DNA from 2 places in the Pseudomonas sp. FP597 genome. Region 2 is predicted to be linked to the other one. Evidence: predicted binding sites of a transcription regulator. Region 2 holds the regulator's gene; the other holds the start of a gene.
What was found. The regulator FliA, encoded in region 2, starts transcription of late flagellar genes. The targets are predictions, from matches to a motif close to CTAAAGTTTNNNNNNNNNNNGCCGNTAA.
Positions count from the first base shown of each region.

Region 1 (8,453 bases), 350 kb from region 2:
ACTGCCTAAAGGCTTTATGCCAGCACTCATTTGCATTTTTGCGGACTGGTTGGAAAACTTTTTCTCCGCGGCTGCCAGCGCTCAATTCGTACGCAGACCCAGGCCGCACAGGGGTTGAGGCCGCACATCGTATAGCAAAGTGGCCCTTTGCCCTTAACTATAAGACTAGTGGCAATTTGCCGATTTACTAGGGCAGGCGACGTAAGGTAGGGCGGGGAGGGGGGGCTGGACTCAGCGCAGAACCGGGTCGAATTTGATACGGCGCCCTACGACAAGCGTCATCAGCAGCACACAGGCGCAAACCCCGCTGGCGACGAATGCGCTGGTCTGGGCGTCCGGCGAATCGCTGATCAACGCCAGTACGCAGGTGGCGGCGGTGAGGCACAGAAATAGCCAGGCAGATTTGCTCATGAAGTGGTTTCCTCAGAAAACCCAGCGTTCGGATGCGGGCGCAGCCTGGTTGCCTTGGGCCAGGCGTACTGGCGACTGAGCATTGGGCGTCATCACCGCCAGCAGTGGGCGTTGTTGCAGGTGGTGGGGCACGGCCTGGCTGATCTGCGCCGGGTCGCTGTTGTTCGATTGGATATGGAACATCACCAGCGCGGCCAGGGCTACGGCGTTGAGGGCTAACAGAAGGGCACTGTTCATGATCACATTCTCCGTTTGACGCCGTGGCTGGGTAGGTGGTGTGGAAGATATATAGCAGGTCTCGTGCCAATCCATTAACTCAGTAAAATCAATGAGTTAGTTGAGTTCTGGAGAGGGCTTTCGTTGCAAATTGCAATGATGGCATTTTGGGGTAGTGCGTTTTGCACGACCTGCCATCGATGCCCGGGTTTGCGGGGCGAAGTCGGCGTGAGCGGGCCAAGGATCGCCCTACATTCAAAAAGCCCACGGACGACATGACAAAACCCACCTCGGCCGTTAACATGCACGCCGTCCGTCGCAACGCCCCTGGTCGTGCGGCTGTCATTTGTCCCAGTAGCTCAATTGGATAGAGCATCCCCCTCCTAAGGGGAAGGTTGGCCGTTCGAACCGGCCCTGGGACACCAGATTAGAAGCCTCGCCGAGTATTTGCGGCGGGGCTTTTTTATGCGCGTCAGGTCTTTTCAAGAGCCGATCGAACCTTGCCGCCGATCGAGGTTCACAGCAGGTGCGTCGTGTATTTCTCGACAGGGTGTACCTCGCATGCCACTCGGCAGCGTCTGAGCTGTTCTAGCAAAATAATCCCCGGAATCAGACTTTACCGCCTGTCCGGAACCGGCCACCCGGGACTATCATGCCGATAGCCCTGTCTCTCACCGCAAGGAGCCGCTCGGACCGCCGATGCGCCAGATCTGGAAATCTTTTCGAGCCCTTTATTTCGCCTCCTTGATGATGCTGATCGGCTCCGGCCTGCTCAGTACCTACCTGGCCTTGCGCCTGGCGGCCGACCATGTCGACAGCCTGTGGGTGGGTGCGCTGATGGCGGCCAACTACTTCGGCCTGGTGTTGGGCGGCAAGATCGGGCATCGTCTGATTGCCCGCGTCGGGCATATTCGCGCCTATGCCACCTGTGCCGGCATTGTCGGCGCGGCGGTGCTGGGGCATGGGCTGGTTGACTGGCTGCCGGCCTGGATCGTACTGCGGGTGATTGTGGGCCTCGGGATGATGTGTCAGTACATGGTCATCGAAAGCTGGCTCAATGAGCAGGCCGATGCCAAGCAGCGGGGCGTGGTGTTCAGCGGCTATATGATCGCGTCCTACCTGGGCCTGGTGTTGGGCCAACTGATCCTGGTGATGCATCCCCAGCTCGGCCTCGAATTGCTGATGCTGGTGGCGCTGTGCTTTGCCCTGTGCCTGGTGCCGGTGGCCATGACGCGACGTATTCACCCGGCGCCCCTGCACCCAGCACCGATGGAGCCGCGCTTCTTTATCAAGCGCGTGCCGCAGTCGTTGAGCACGGTGCTGGGCGCGGGGTTGATCGTCGGTTCTTTCTATGGCCTGGCGCCGCTGTATGCCTCGCAGCAGGGGCTCACCACCGAGCAGGTCGGCTTGTTCATGGGTAGCTGCATTTTTGCCGGCTTGCTCGTGCAGTGGCCGCTGGGCTGGTTGTCGGACCGTTATGACCGAGCGCTGCTGATTCGCTGTTTTGCCCTGTGCCTGGCGGTGGCGGCGTTGCCGCTGGCGATCATGACCCGGGTGCCGCTGGAAATGTTATTCGTTGCGGGTTTCCTGTGTTCGCTGGTGCAGTTCTGCCTGTATCCACTGGCGGTGGCGTTCTCCAATGACCATGTGGAAGGCGATCGCCGGGTATCGCTGACCGCCATGCTGCTGGTGACCTACGGCGTCGGCGCCAGCATCGGACCGCTGTTGGCGGGTGTGGTCATGAAGCTGTTCGGCAGCCAGATGCTCTATGCGTTTTTCAGCTTGTGCGCATTGATCCTGGTGTGGCGCATTCGGCCGAAGGCGGTGACCAACCTGCATCAGGTCGAGGATGCGCCGCTGCATCACGTGGCGATGCCTGACAGTATGTCCAGCTCGCCACTGGTGGCGGCCCTTGACCCGCGGGTGGATGAGCAAGTGGTGCAGGACCAGATGCAGACGACGGTGGAACCTGAGCCTGCGGCTGAGCCGGAGCAGCCGATGGCCGAGGAGCCCGCCGCCGACGCGCCGCCCGACCCCCTTGACCCGGACGAACACCCCCACGACTTGAGCAGGGCGCGCCCCTGAATGCAAAAACGGGCAGATCCTCAAAGGGTCTGCCCGTTTTTTGTTACGCCGTTTATGCTTTAAAAGTCGTCGTCTTTGTCGAAGCGCCGCGCTTCACGCTGCAGCTGATACACAAAACGCTCAACCTGGCGCTGCACCAGGCCGCTCATGTTGTGGAAGCGCACGCCGGCGAACGTGGTGTTGATCTTATCTTCGAAGTGCAGATAGCGCAGTTCCACGGCGGTGGTCATGCTGCCAAAGGGCAGTGCGGCGACGAAGCGGTCGTAGACCTGGCCCAGTTGCAGGCGTTCGGAAATGTCGCCTTCAAAGCGCAACTTGCAGCCGGTGGCGGAAATATCCAGCAATTTGCCGCTGACCGGCGCCTTGAGTTTTTCGCCACCCAGTTCGATATTGACCAGTTGTGCCAGTTTCAGCGCGGCCCGGAAGGCGTTGCGACGCTGGTGGTAGACCACTTCGTTCGGCAGGCTGCCGGTGTAGATGCGGTGGCCGTCTTTTTCGCTGGTGGTCAGGCTGCCGTTGCTTTCCCAGGCGACGCGTACGCCATCGTGGAAGCCTTCGATGCGAAAGGGCTCGCCGTTTTCGAGGTGGCGCTCGCCGTCGCGCGGGATCATTTCATCCAGCGCCAGGGTACCGCGTTCACGGTTGACGTCCACCAGATAGCTCTGGAAGCGTTGGCTGCGCTCATGGAAGGTGATGATCAACGGATCATGACTGTCTTGCAGCATCCGCAAGGTGCCGGCGATTTCCAGAGGCGTGGTGAGCACCTTGGGTGGCTGCGGAGCATCTTCCGCATTAAGGGCGTTGAACACGGTTCTTCCATCTCCAGACAAAGTACGACTGCACGCAGAACCGGCATTTTGCCAGCATCTTGCACGCCTTGGATAGGCCGCGCTGTAAACCGGTGTCAGGCTTGGCTGCGGGTGCTTGGCTTGACCAGACGCGAGGTGGAGCCTTGTGCGTTATACAGGGCTGGAGGCTCCCCGCCGTGCAGTATACGCAACTGGTTGGCCGTCGTAGCTTGCTGAAGCTGGATCGACTGACCGTTATGCAGGTTGGCTTCCTGGCACTGGGCGAGCAATTGAGTGAGTTCTATGCTCTGGGAGAGCAGTTGGTCGCCGACCGAGGAGTGGCTGGCCAGTTGAGCCAGGCCGTCGTGGTCTGCCGGCAGGCCAAGGCTGATGAGGATTTGGCTGCGTTTCTTGCCGTGCTGTTCCAGCAGGACAATCAACGACTGCTTGCGCGCCAGGATTTCTTCCAGCAGCGGCATGTCCCGGCCATAGAGGGCCAGGGATTCTTCTTTGAGCAGCTCGAGCAATTGTTGCGTCGGCGCTAGATCATCAATGATCAGTTGCAGCAAATTTTCGTCGTGATGCATGGCTGGCCTTGGGGTTTAAGCGTCCAAAAGCCCGGCGCAGGCATTTGCCTAGCGCTCGGCTTCGAAATTAAGCAGCTTGCTGGCTACACGGTTGCTGTCGACTGTATAGCTGCCATCGGCGATTGCCTGTTTCAATTCGGCCACACGGGCTTTATTGACCACCGGTTGATCGCGCAGCGAGTCAGTGACCTTCTGCAACTGTTGAGCCTCATTGCTCAGGTGTACGGATTCCCCGCTCTGGCTGGCACTTGCCTGTTCTGCCTTGGCGGGCAGTGGCTGGGCCTTGGCTTCGACGCTTTCTTTGGCACCGGTAGTGCGCGTAGAGCCTGACGTCGACGGGGTGTTATTCAAACGTGTGAAATCGATGACCATGATAAAAAAACCTCTGGGTATTTGGACGCTTGCCATGTTTTCGGCAATACCCGGACGAACTTTAGGCGCGAATGACAATAAATCTGCGCAGAGAATACTTCGCACACAGTGTAGGAAAACCTGGCGTCCTGTACCAGCAATCTATAGCGCCACCTCGACTTGGCCGGGCGCCGTGACCCGCGCCTTGATCACACGATTGGAATTGAGGTTCTTTACCCGAATCTGTTCACTCATGCCGCCGTTGGACAAGGCTTCACCCGGCATTTTCACGTTCAGAGTGCCGCTGCTGGCGGAAATCACCACCTGGTCGCCCTTGCGAATCACCTCGGCCTGTTCCAGGTGCACCAGGGTAATGACTTGGTCGGTGACCACTGGTCGGGTCAATTTTTGCCCGAGCGCCTGATCGAGCGACGTCAGGTAGCCCTGGTTGATCTGGCTGATATCGCGTTCGCGCAGCACGACGTCCTCGAAACCGATGATGCTGGTGCGTTTCAGCGGCCGGGCAACCACCACCACATCGCGGTACAACTTGACCTGAGCCGGCACGAACACCGTCCACGGCGAGGCGCCGTCGCAGCGTACGCGCACCGTCACGCGACCGATGGGTTGGGCGGGGCTTTCCAGGGTCGCTGTCAATTCCTTGTCGCACATGGGCATGCGCAGGCGCGGGTCCAGCGGGTTGACCTGGATTTCATAACGCCCCGGTGTCTGTGTGGTTGCCAGATAATCTTCTACAGTGAACTCAAGAAAGCCCTGAGTGACGCCGATAAGGAGATCAGGCAAGGTGACGTTGTCTGCGCGGGCCGTGGCGCCCATGCACACAGCAAGCAGCGCCACCGAGACGCAGAGCCATCTGCGATACCGTGGGAACCTGGGGCGTCGGGAAACTGTCGTTTTAATGTCCATGGCCAGTAAATAGCAAAGCTCGTGCCGTTTAGTGTCGGGTGCGCGTCGCACCTCAAAGGTTTTAGCGTAGGAGTCTGGGCATGGCAGGTGTAATGGATTCAGTAAACCAGCGCACACAGCTTGTAGGGCAGAATCGCCTGGAGTTGCTGCTGTTTCGTCTGGACGGCAAGCAGCTGTATGGCATCAACGTGTTCAAGGTGCGGGAAGTGCTGCAATGCCCCAAGCTGACGATCATGCCCAAATCCAGCCCGGTGGTGTGTGGGGTGGCAAACATTCGGGGTGCGACCATCCCGATTCTTGACCTCGCGCTGGCGACGGGGTCGGCAGGTTTGCAGGACCGCGAAAACCCGTTCGTGATCATTACCGAATACAACACCAAGACCCAGGGCTTTCTGGTGCGCTCGGTGGAGCGCATCGTCAACATGAACTGGGAAGAGATCCATCCGCCGCCCAAGGGCACCGGCCGCGATCACTACCTGACGGCGGTGACGCGGGTGGATAACCAGTTGGTGGAAATCATCGACGTGGAGAAGATCCTCGCCGAAGTTGCCCCGACCTCGGAGAATATTTCGGTCGGTGTGGTGGATGCCGAGACGGCACACAAGGCGGTGTCACTGCGTGTGCTCACGGTGGATGACTCCTCGGTGGCGCGCAAACAGGTGACCCGTTGCCTGCAGACCGTCGGTGTGGATGTGGTGGCGCTCAACGATGGCCGCCAGGCGTTGGATTACCTGCGCAAGCTGGTGGAGGAAGGCAAGAAACCGGAAGAAGAATTCTTGATGATGATTTCCGACATCGAGATGCCGGAAATGGACGGTTATACTCTCACGGCCGAGATACGCAGCGATCCACGTATGCAGAAATTGCATATCGTCCTGCATACTTCATTGTCAGGTGTATTCAACCAGGCGATGGTCAAGAAGGTCGGTGCCGATGACTTCCTGGCCAAATTCCGGCCTGATGACCTGGCATCCCGGGTAGTTGACCGGATCAAGGCAGCAGATCACGGCTAGGGCTTTTTTCCCTGGCGGTCATACGATTTTAGAGGCGGTATCAGTGTCGACAGGTAATTTGGATTTTGAGCAGTTCCGGGTATTCCTGGAAAAGGCCTGTGGCATATTGCTTGGTGAAAACAAGCAATACCTGGTGTCCAGCCGTCTCAACAAGCTGATGGAACAGCAGGGTATCAAGTCCCTGGGCGAGTTGGTCCAGCGGATCCAGGGCCAGCCTCGCGGCGGCCTGAAAGAGATGGTGGTCGACGCCATGACCACCAATGAAACCTTGTGGTTTCGCGACACCTATCCGTTCGAGGTGCTCAAGAGCAAAGTGCTGCCCGAGGCCATCAAGGCCAGTCCGGGCCAGCGTTTGCGCATCTGGTCGGCGGCCTGCTCTTCGGGGCAGGAACCGTATTCGATCTCGATGTCCATCGATGAGTTCGAACGGACCAACATGGGCCAGCTGAAGGCCGGCGCGCAAATTGTCGCCACCGACCTGTCCGGCACCATGCTCACCAACTGCAAGACCGGTGAGTACGACAGCCTGGCGCTGGGCCGTGGGTTGTCCCAGGAGCGCCTGCAACGTTACTTCGAGCCCAAAGGGGCCGGACGTTGGGCGATCAAGGCGCCGATCAAGAACCGCGTGGAGTTTCGTTCGTTCAACCTGCTCGACAGCTACGCCAGTTTGGGCAAGTTCGACATGGTGTTTTGCCGCAATGTGCTGATCTACTTTTCCGCCGAGGTGAAGAAAGACATCCTGTTGCGCATCCATGGCACCCTCAAGCGCGGCGGCTACCTGTTCCTTGGTGCGTCCGAGGCGCTGAATGGCTTGCCGGATCATTTCCAGATGGTGCAGTGCAGCCCGGGCATCATCTACCAGGCTAAATAAGCCGTCGTACCAGTCAAAATGTGGGAGGGGGCTTACCCCCTCCCACATTTTTTTTGCGGCAAGTTTCGAACGAGCGGCAACTCCCCATTGCCGCTTTACTGGCACCACGCGGAAACCGATTGCCGCTTTTCTGGCATTGCCGCCGGCAAGCACCTCGCAAACCCTTGGTATACGGGCCTTCGGAGAATTGGCATGCGCCTTGCTATAGCCCTGTTAACGAACAGCAGGTCAGCCTAAAGGTTTCCGCCATGAGCATCAGCTTCGATAAAGCGCTCGGTATCCACGAACAAGCCCTGGGCTTCCGCGCCCAGCGTGCCGAAGTCCTGGCCAACAACATTGCCAACGCCGACACCCCGAACTACAAGGCTCGGGACCTGGACTTCTCCGCCGTGCTCGCCGCACAGCAGGACAAGACCAAGAACGGCACCTTCGCCCTGAACATGACCAACAGCCGTCATATCGAAGCGCAAGGCCTGAGCAGTGGTGACGAGTCGTTGCTGTATCGCACGCCGATGCAGCCGTCGATCGACCAGAACACCGTCGACGCCCAGCTGGAGCAATCGGCCTACGCCGAGAACTCGGTGAACTTTCAGGCCAGCTTTACCCTGCTCAACAGCAAATTCAAAGGGCTGATGTCAGCCCTGCGTGGAGAGTAAGCCATGTCCCTGTCCAGTGTTTTCAATATTGCCGGTAGTGGCATGAGTGCCCAGACCACGCGCCTCAACACCGTCGCCAGTAACATCGCCAACGCCGAGACCGTGTCTTCGAGCATTGACCAGACCTACCGCGCCCGTCACCCGGTGTTCGCCACCATGTTCCAGGCCGGCCAGAACGGTGGCAGCGATTCGCTGTTCCAGGAGCAGGACGCCGCCGGCAAAGGCGTGCAGGTGCTCGGCGTGGTCGAAGACCAGAGCAACCTTGAAGCGCGTTATGAGCCCAATCACCCGGCGGCGAACGAAAAAGGCTACGTGTACTACCCGAACGTCAACGTGGTCGAGGAAATGGCAGACATGATTTCCGCCAGCCGTTCGTTCCAGACCAACGCGGAAATGATGAACACCGCCAAAACCATGATGCAGAAGGTCCTGACCCTGGGTCAGTGATAAGGGGCGCCAATAATGGCCATCGTTGATACGTCTACCAACACGGCAGTCCAGGACCTTTTCAATTCCAAGGTCAAGACTGCAACGGACAACAGCAGCCT
Region 1 is NZ_CP117432.1:4,935,296-4,943,748, reverse strand. It holds gene PSH66_RS22555 (PA3371 family protein) at 232-411, opposite strand; gene PSH66_RS22550 (hypothetical protein) at 424-648, opposite strand; tRNA gene PSH66_RS22545 (tRNA-Arg) at 976-1,052, shown strand; gene PSH66_RS22540 (MFS transporter) at 1,327-2,712, shown strand; gene PSH66_RS22535 (flagellar brake protein) at 2,772-3,521, opposite strand; gene PSH66_RS22530 (flagella synthesis protein FlgN) at 3,617-4,087, opposite strand; gene flgM (flagellar biosynthesis anti-sigma factor FlgM) at 4,136-4,459, opposite strand; gene flgA (flagellar basal body P-ring formation chaperone FlgA) at 4,601-5,365, opposite strand; gene PSH66_RS22515 (chemotaxis protein CheV) at 5,446-6,378, shown strand; gene cheR (protein-glutamate O-methyltransferase CheR) at 6,422-7,249, shown strand; gene flgB (flagellar basal body rod protein FlgB) at 7,498-7,905, shown strand; gene flgC (flagellar basal body rod protein FlgC) at 7,909-8,352, shown strand; gene flgD (flagellar hook assembly protein FlgD) at 8,368-8,453, shown strand, end outside.
Region 1: flgM (flagellar biosynthesis anti-sigma factor FlgM) is a predicted target of FliA. The motif match lies at 4,497-4,524, and genes of this name have one in related genera.

Region 2 (8,453 bases):
GCCCAAATTCAGCCGCATGAACCCGGCCGCCGGGCTCAAGCGCATGTTTTCCGCCAAGGCGCTGGTGGAGCTGCTCAAGGCATTGGCCAAGTTCATCCTGATTCTGTTCGTGGCGCTGTCGGTGTTGTCGTCCGACGTCGATGATTTGCTGCGCATCGCCCACGAACCGCTGGAGTCGGCGATCATCCACAGCGTGCAGGTGGTCGGCTGGAGCGCGCTGTGGATGTCGGCCGGGCTGATCATCATTGCGGCGGTGGATGCACCGATCCAGCTGTGGGAAAGCCACAAGAAACTGCTGATGACCAAGCAGGAAGTGCGTGACGAGCACAAGGACCAGGAAGGCCGACCCGAGGTCAAGCAACGCATCCGCCAGCTGCAGCGCGAAATGTCCCAGCGCAAGATGATGGCGGCGGTGCCCGACGCCGACGTGGTCATCACCAACCCGACCCACTATGCCGTGGCCCTCAAGTACGACCCGGAGAAGGGCGGCGCGCCGATGCTGCTGGCCAAGGGCAGTGACTTCACTGCCTTGAAAATCCGCGAAATCGCCGTGGCCAACGAGATCCTGCTGTTGGAGTCGCCGGAACTGGCGCGGTCGATCTTCTATTCCACCGACCTCGACCATGAAATCCCCGCCGGGCTGTACCTGGCCGTGGCGCAGGTACTGGCCTACGTCTATCAGATCCGCCAATACCGCGCCGGCAAAGGCAAGCGCCCCGACCCGCTCAAGGACTTGCCGATCCCGCCGGAATTGCGCCGCGATTCGTAATCCGCATGCCGCCTTCCCTTTAACGGTTGCCGTTACCACCTATCGTCAATCGATGTCTACCTGTCAACTCTGACAGTAGCCAACCACCTCTTCTCACGGTTCTATGGCCGTGGGTGGTTACGAGCTGCGGGGAGAAGGGTATTGGAAGTGGGCAGTGGTGTCATCGAGTCCTATAACCCGGCGACGGGAGAGGGTTTGATTGCGCTCGATGGCGGCGAAGAACGTGTGCTGGTTAACCGACGCAACTGGATTGGGACCACGCTTTGGGTGGGAAGGCGGATGACGTTTCAAATGAGACATGGACGCGAAGGTGTTTATGCGTTGCGCATCGGTGCATTGCCAAACACCTGAATAAGCTCAATGAAAAGTACGGAGAACGGCAATGGCTACGGGTACGGTGAAGTGGTTCAACGCGGAAAAGGGCTTTGGGTTTATTACTCAGGATGGGGGCGGAGCTGACGTCTTTGTTCACTTTTCCGCGATCCAGAGTGACGGGTTCAAGACGCTCGAAGAAAACCAGAAGGTTGAGTTCGAAATCGAACAAGGACAAAAAGGACCTCAGGCTACGAGCGTGCGAGTGGTGTGAAGACTCATTGATTGATCGTTCGCCGGTAGCGCTGCACGCAAAAAAATCCAACTGTGGGAGGGGGCTTGCTCCCGATAGCAGTGTGTCAGGCAGCAGATTCATGGCCTGACTCACCTATATCGGGAGCAAGCCCCCTCCTACATTTGGATCGGTATATGGCCTTAGACACGGTCGCTTGTGAGGTTAACCAAACCCGAAACCAAAGTTGGAAGGCTTCTTGCACTACCCCCACCAGGACGCCTCCCGGCGTCAAAAGTTTGCTTTACGTTACGAGGAATACCGGTGGTGGATCGCTCTCAAATGCTCGGCACGGCCCGTACGACCCTGACTGACCTCTCGCGGGGTAATCTGGGTGTGCCGTTGTTGTTGCTGGTGATGCTGGCAATGATGATGTTGCCGATGCCGCCGTTCCTGCTCGACGTGTTCTTCACCTTCAACATCGCCCTGTCCGTGGTGGTGTTGCTGGTCTGCGTATACGCCCTGCGGCCGCTGGATTTCGCGGTGTTCCCGACGATTTTGCTGGTGGCGACCCTGTTGCGCCTGGCCTTGAACGTGGCCTCTACCCGCGTGGTGATGCTCCACGGCCAGGACGGTCACGCTGCCGCCGGCAAGGTGATCCAGGCCTTCGGTGAGGTGGTGATCGGCGGTAACTACGTGGTGGGTATCGTGGTGTTCGCGATCCTGATGATCATCAACTTCGTGGTGGTGACCAAAGGCGCCGGGCGAATTTCCGAGGTGAGCGCGCGGTTTACCCTCGACGCCATGCCCGGCAAGCAGATGGCTATCGACGCCGACCTCAACGCCGGCCTGATCGACCAGAACCAGGCCAAATCCCGCCGTCTGGAAGTGGCCCAGGAAGCCGAGTTCTACGGTTCCATGGACGGCGCCAGCAAATTCGTGCGCGGTGACGCCATCGCCGGCCTGCTGATTCTGTTCATCAACCTCATCGGCGGCATGGCCGTGGGCATCTTCCAGCACGGCATGACCTTCGGCGATGCGGGCAAGGTCTACGCCTTGCTGACCATCGGTGACGGTTTAGTGGCGCAATTGCCATCACTGTTGTTATCCACAGCGGCTGCAATCATGGTCACCCGTGCCTCGGGCTCCGAGGACATGGGCAAACAGATCAGCCGGCAGATGTTTGCCTCGCCCAAGGCCCTGGCCGTGGCTGCAGGCATCATGGCGATCATGGGTATCGTGCCGGGCATGCCGCACGTGTCATTCCTGAGCATGGCCGCCATGGCGGCGGGTGGTGCCTACCTGTTCTGGAAAAAGCAAAACGCAGTCAAGGTCCAAGCCCTGCAGGAAGTCGCGCGCCAGCAGGAGCTGCTGCCGTCCCCGGCCCGCGCCCAGGAAACCAAGGAGCTGGGCTGGGACGATGTGACCCCCATCGACATGATCGGCCTGGAAGTCGGCTACCGCCTGATTCCGCTGGTGGACCGCAACCAGGGCGGCCAATTGCTCGCGCGGATCAAGGGCGTGCGCAAGAAGCTGTCCCAGGACCTGGGCTTTTTGATGCCCACCGTGCACATCCGCGACAACCTCGACCTGGCGCCGAGCGCCTACCGCCTGACGCTGATGGGCGTGATCCTGGCCGAAGCCGAGATCTACCCGGACCGCGAGCTGGCGATCAACCCCGGCCAGGTGTTCGGCAGCCTCAACGGCATTACCGCCAAAGATCCGGCTTTTGGCCTGGAGGCGGTGTGGATCGAAATCAGCCAGCGCAGCCAGGCGCAGTCCCTGGGCTACACCGTGGTAGACGCCAGCACCGTGGTCGCCACGCACCTCAACCAGATTCTGTACAAGCACTCCCACGAGCTGATCGGCCACGAAGAAGTCCAGCAATTGATGGGTTTGCTGGGCAAAGCCTCGCCAAAACTTGCCGAAGAGCTGGTGCCCGGCGTGCTGTCGTTGTCGCAACTGCTCAAAGTGCTGCAAGCGCTGCTGGCCGAACAGGTGCCGGTGCGCGACATTCGCAGCATTGCCGAGGCCATCGCCAACAACGCCGCCAAGAGTCAAGATACCGCCGCGCTGGTGGCGGCGGTGCGTGTCGGATTGTCCCGCGCAATCGTGCAAAGCATTGTAGGGCTTGACTCCGAGCTGCCTGTGATCACCCTGGAGCCCAGGTTGGAACAGATTTTGCTCAATAGTATTCAGAAGGCGGGACAAGGCCAGGAAGAGGGCGTTCTGCTGGAGCCAAGCATGGCTGAAAAACTGCAGCGTTCTTTGATTGACGCCGCCCAGCGCCAGGAAATGCAGGGCCAACCGGTGATTCTACTGGTGGCAGGCCCGGTCCGAGCGATGTTGTCGCGGTTTGGACGCCTGGCAGTACCGAATTTGCACGTTTTGGCTTATCAGGAAATTCCTGACAACAAGCAAGTGACTATCGTCGCGACAGTAGGGCCCAACGGCTGAGGGTAGTGGGTTATGCAAGTGAAGCGTTTTTTCGCCGCCGATATGCGTCAGGCCATGAAACTGGTCCGTGATGAGCTGGGCGCCGACGCCGCGATTATCGGTAACCGTCGCATTGCCGGCGGTGTCGAGCTGACGGCTGCCCTGGATTACACCCCTCAGGCCCTGGCCCCGCGCGTGCCGAACATGGAGCTTGAAGACGAGCTGCGCAAGACCGCCTCGCGCATCGTCTCGGCCCAGGCCGAGCTGAGCATGCGTGGCGACAGCGATGCCACCACCAATCGCCAATTGTTCGCCGGGCTGCCGTTGACCGCCTCCGAGCCGCTGGTCGAGCCGACTTTCATCGAGCCACCGCGTCCTGCCGCGCCAGCCCCGGCCGCCGGCGTCGACCAGCGCGCGTTCGACTCGATGCGCTTTGAACTCAACGGCCTGCGCGAACTGCTGGAAGTCCAGCTGGGGTCGCTGGCCTGGACACAGTTGCAAGGCAGCAAGCCGCAACAGGCCAACCTCTGGCGTCGCCTGCAACGCATCGGCCTGTCTGGCCCGCTGTCCCGCGACCTGCTGGCACTGACCACCGAAATCGAAGAACCCCGCCAGGCCTGGCGCATGTTGCTGGCCCACTTGGCGCGGATGATCGCCACTCCGGAAATCGAGCCGCTGGAAGAGGGCGGTGTGATTGCCATGGTCGGCCCGGCCGGCATGGGCAAGACCACCACCCTGGCCAAGCTCGCCGCCCGTTATGTGCTCAAATACGGCGCCCATAACATCGCGCTGGTGAGCATGGACAGCTATCGTATCGGTGCCCAGGAGCAACTCAAGACCCTGGGCCGTATCCTCAACGTGCCGGTGACCCACGTCGATCCGGGCCAATCCCTGGCCAATGCCCTCGATCCGCTGCTGCGCAAACGCGTGGTGCTGATCGACACCGCCGGCCTGCAAGCCAGCGACCCGGCGTTGCGCCTGCAGCTGGAAAGCCTGGCTGGACGTGGCATCAAGTCGAAAAATTACCTGGTGCTTGCAACCACCAGCCAGAAACAGGTTCTGACCGCTGCGTATCACAGCTACAAACGTTGCGGCCTGGCCGGCTGCATCCTGACTAAACTGGATGAAACCGCCAGCCTGGGCGAAGTGTTGAGCCTGGCGATCAGCCATGAATTACCGGTTGCCTACCTGACCGATGGGCCGCGGATCCCGGATGATTTGCATCTGCCGCGCCGTCATCAGTTGGTCAGCCGTGCCGTGAGCGTACAAATGCAAGACGAGCCTAGCGAGGAAGCGATGGCCGACATGTTCGCCGATCTCTACCACCACCCGGCAAAACGGGTCGGTTGAAGTCGATGAGCACCGTGAAATGTATCTACATCGATGGTCTGCAAGCGATTCACGCGGCCAAGCCATGTAGCCTGCGTCTAAGCAAGACAAGGTAAAGAAATAAAATGGGCAGCATGCATCCCGTACAGGTGATCGCGGTGACCGGCGGCAAAGGTGGCGTCGGAAAAACTAACGTGTCAGTGAATTTGTCCCTGGCGCTTGCAGAGCTTGGCCGTCGCGTCATGCTGCTGGATGCTGACCTGGGACTGGCGAACGTCGACGTTCTGCTGGGGCTGACGCCCAAACACACCCTGGCCGATGTGATCGAGGGGCGCTGTGAGCTGCGCGATGTGCTGCTGCAGGGCCCTGGCGGGATCCGCATCGTGCCGGCCGCGTCGGGCACCCAGAGCATGGTGCACCTGAGCCCGGCACAGCATGCCGGCCTGATCCAGGCCTTCAGTGATATTGGCGACAACCTCGACGTGCTGGTGATCGACACCGCCGCCGGGATCGGCGAGTCCGTGGTCAGCTTCGTGCGCGCGGCGCAGGAAGTACTGCTGGTGGTCTGCGATGAACCCACCTCGATCACCGACGCCTACGCCCTGATCAAACTGCTTAACCGTGACTACGGCATGAACCGCTTCCGCGTGCTGGCCAACATGGCCCAGAGCCCGCAGGAAGGACGCAACCTGTTCGCCAAGTTGACCAAGGTCACGGATCGTTTTCTCGATGTCGCCTTACAATACGTTGGTGCAGTTCCCTACGACGAGTGCGTGCGCAAGGCTGTGCAAAAGCAGCGTGCAGTCTACGAAGCGTTCCCTCGTTCCAAGTGCGCCTTGGCGTTCAAGGCGATTGCCCAGAAGGTCGATACCTGGCCCTTGCCTGCCAACCCTCGGGGGCATCTGGAGTTTTTCGTCGAACGATTGGTGCATCAGACGAGCGCAGGACCTGTGCTATGACAGCGAACGGCTATAACGCTTATAAGAAGTCCGCCCGTGACAGCCAGGGTGAGTTGATCGAGCGCTATGCGCCGCTGGTCAAACGCATTGCCTATCACCTGCTGGGACGCCTGCCCGCCAGCGTCCAGGTCGAAGACCTGATCCAGGCCGGCATGATCGGCCTGCTCGAAGTGTCGACCAAATACGATGCCAGCAAAGGCGCCAGTTTCGAGACGTATGCGGGTATCCGCATTCGTGGCGCGATGCTCGATGAAGTGCGCAAGGGGGATTGGGCGCCACGTTCGGTTCACCGCAATACGCGCATGGTCAGTGACGCAATTCGGGCAATTGAAGCAAAAACCGGTCGCGACGCTAAAGATCACGAAGTTGCGGCCGAACTCCAATTGAGTCTCGACGATTATTACGGGATTTTGAACGATACCTTGGGCAGCCGCCTGTTCAGTTTCGACGACCTGTTGCAGGACGGCGAACACGAAGGGCTGCACGAGGACGGCGCGAGCGCACACATGGAGCCGTCGCGCGACCTGGAAGATCAACGCTTCCAGGGTGCGTTGGCGGACGCCATCGCCAATTTGCCGGAACGTGAGCGATTGGTGTTGGCGCTGTACTACGACGAAGAGCTGAACCTCAAGGAAATCGGTGAGGTCCTGGGTGTCAGCGAATCGCGGGTCAGCCAGTTGCACAGCCAATGCGCCGCCCGTTTGCGGGGGCGTTTGGGAGAGTGGCGAGCGCGCTGACAGGCAGTGTGGGGACACTGCAAAGCGATACCGCGAGGGCGTTTGATTTTCGTGGTTCGGCCCGTGGTGGCCCCGGCAGTCCTATTTGTGTAATGCCTGTTGATTGAAATGGCGCGTCCAGGTGCTGGGCGCGTTTAAGACTGCTTGGAGGTCGAATTGGACAAGAACATGAAAATCCTCATCGTTGATGACTTCTCAACGATGCGGCGGATCATAAAAAACCTGTTGCGTGACCTTGGGTTCACCAACACGGTCGAGGCGGATGACGGCCTGACGGCGATTCCGATCCTCAACAGCGGGAGCATCGACTTTCTGGTAACCGACTGGAACATGCCGGGCATGACCGGTATCGACCTGCTGCGCCACGTGCGCGCCGACGAAAAACTGCGCAGCCTTCCCGTGTTGATGGTGACCGCCGAAGCCAAGCGTGAGCAGATCATCGAGGCCGCCCAGGCCGGGGTCAACGGTTACGTGGTCAAGCCATTCACTGCACAGGCCTTGAAAGAGAAGATCGAAAAAATCTTCGAACGCATCCACGGCTAATGCCATCGCGGGGGAGCTATGGAGCATAACGAAACGTCACAGGGAGACTTTGAGTCCACCCTGAAAAAACATGCTCACCAGTTGGTCGAATGCCTTGAAAAAGGCCAGTTCGGTGACGCGGTGCAGTTGATCCATGAGCTCAATCAGACCCGTGACCGAGGCCTGTACCAGGAAGTGGGCAAGCTCACACGCGAGCTGCACAGCGCGATCGTCAATTTCCAGATTGACCCGCACATGCCCCAGGCCGAAGAAATCTCACAGATCACCGACGCCACCGAGCGTCTGTCCTATGTGGTCAGGCTGACTGAAGCGGCGGCCAACCGCACCATGGACCTGGTGGAAAACGCCACGCCGCTGGTGACCGGCATGGCCACCGAAGCCCAGGCCCTGAGCGTTGACTGGGGCCGCTTCATGCGCCGCGAAGTGGGCGCTGAAGAGTTCCGTGAACTGGCCCGCCGGGTCGAAGGGTTCCTGTCACGCAGCGAGCAGGAAAACCGTACGGTTTCCAGCAACCTCAACGACATTCTGCTGGCCCAGGATTACCAGGACCTCACTGGTCAGGTGATCAAGCGCGTGACCCAATTGGTCACCGAAGTGGAAAGTAACTTGCTCAAATTGGTGCTTATGGCAGGCCAGGTCGATCGTTTTGCCGGTATCGAACATGACCGCGAAGCGATCCTCTCGGAAAAAGATCCACAAAAACATCTCGCCAAGGGTGAAGGTCCGCAGATTCATGCCGATAAACGTGAAGACGTTGTGTCAGGTCAGGATGACGTAGATGACCTGTTATCCAGTTTAGGCTTCTAAGGAGCACCCACATGAGCTTCGGCGCCGATGAAGAGATCCTTCAGGATTTCCTTGTAGAGGCCGGCGAAATTTTAGAGCAACTGTCCGAACAACTGGTCGAGCTGGAAAGCCGCCCAGATGATGCGAACCTGCTCAATGCAATTTTTCGCGGTTTTCACACTGTAAAAGGGGGCGCCGGCTTCCTCCAGCTCCATGAGCTGGTGGAGTGCTGCCACATCGCCGAGAACGTTTTCGACATCCTGCGCAAGGGTGAGCGTCACGTTGATTCGGAGTTGATGGACGTGATTCTCGAAGCACTGGATGCGGTCAACGGCATGTTCAGCCAAGTG
Region 2 is NZ_CP117432.1:4,585,839-4,594,291, reverse strand. It holds gene flhB (flagellar biosynthesis protein FlhB) at 1-769, shown strand, start outside; gene PSH66_RS20890 (hypothetical protein) at 911-1,120, shown strand; gene PSH66_RS20885 (cold-shock protein) at 1,152-1,355, shown strand; gene flhA (flagellar biosynthesis protein FlhA) at 1,656-3,770, shown strand; gene flhF (flagellar biosynthesis protein FlhF) at 3,783-5,099, shown strand; gene fleN (flagellar synthesis regulator FleN) at 5,204-6,037, shown strand; gene fliA (RNA polymerase sigma factor FliA) at 6,034-6,774, shown strand; gene PSH66_RS20860 (chemotaxis response regulator CheY) at 6,943-7,317, shown strand; gene PSH66_RS20855 (protein phosphatase CheZ) at 7,336-8,124, shown strand; gene PSH66_RS20850 (chemotaxis protein CheA) at 8,136-8,453, shown strand, end outside.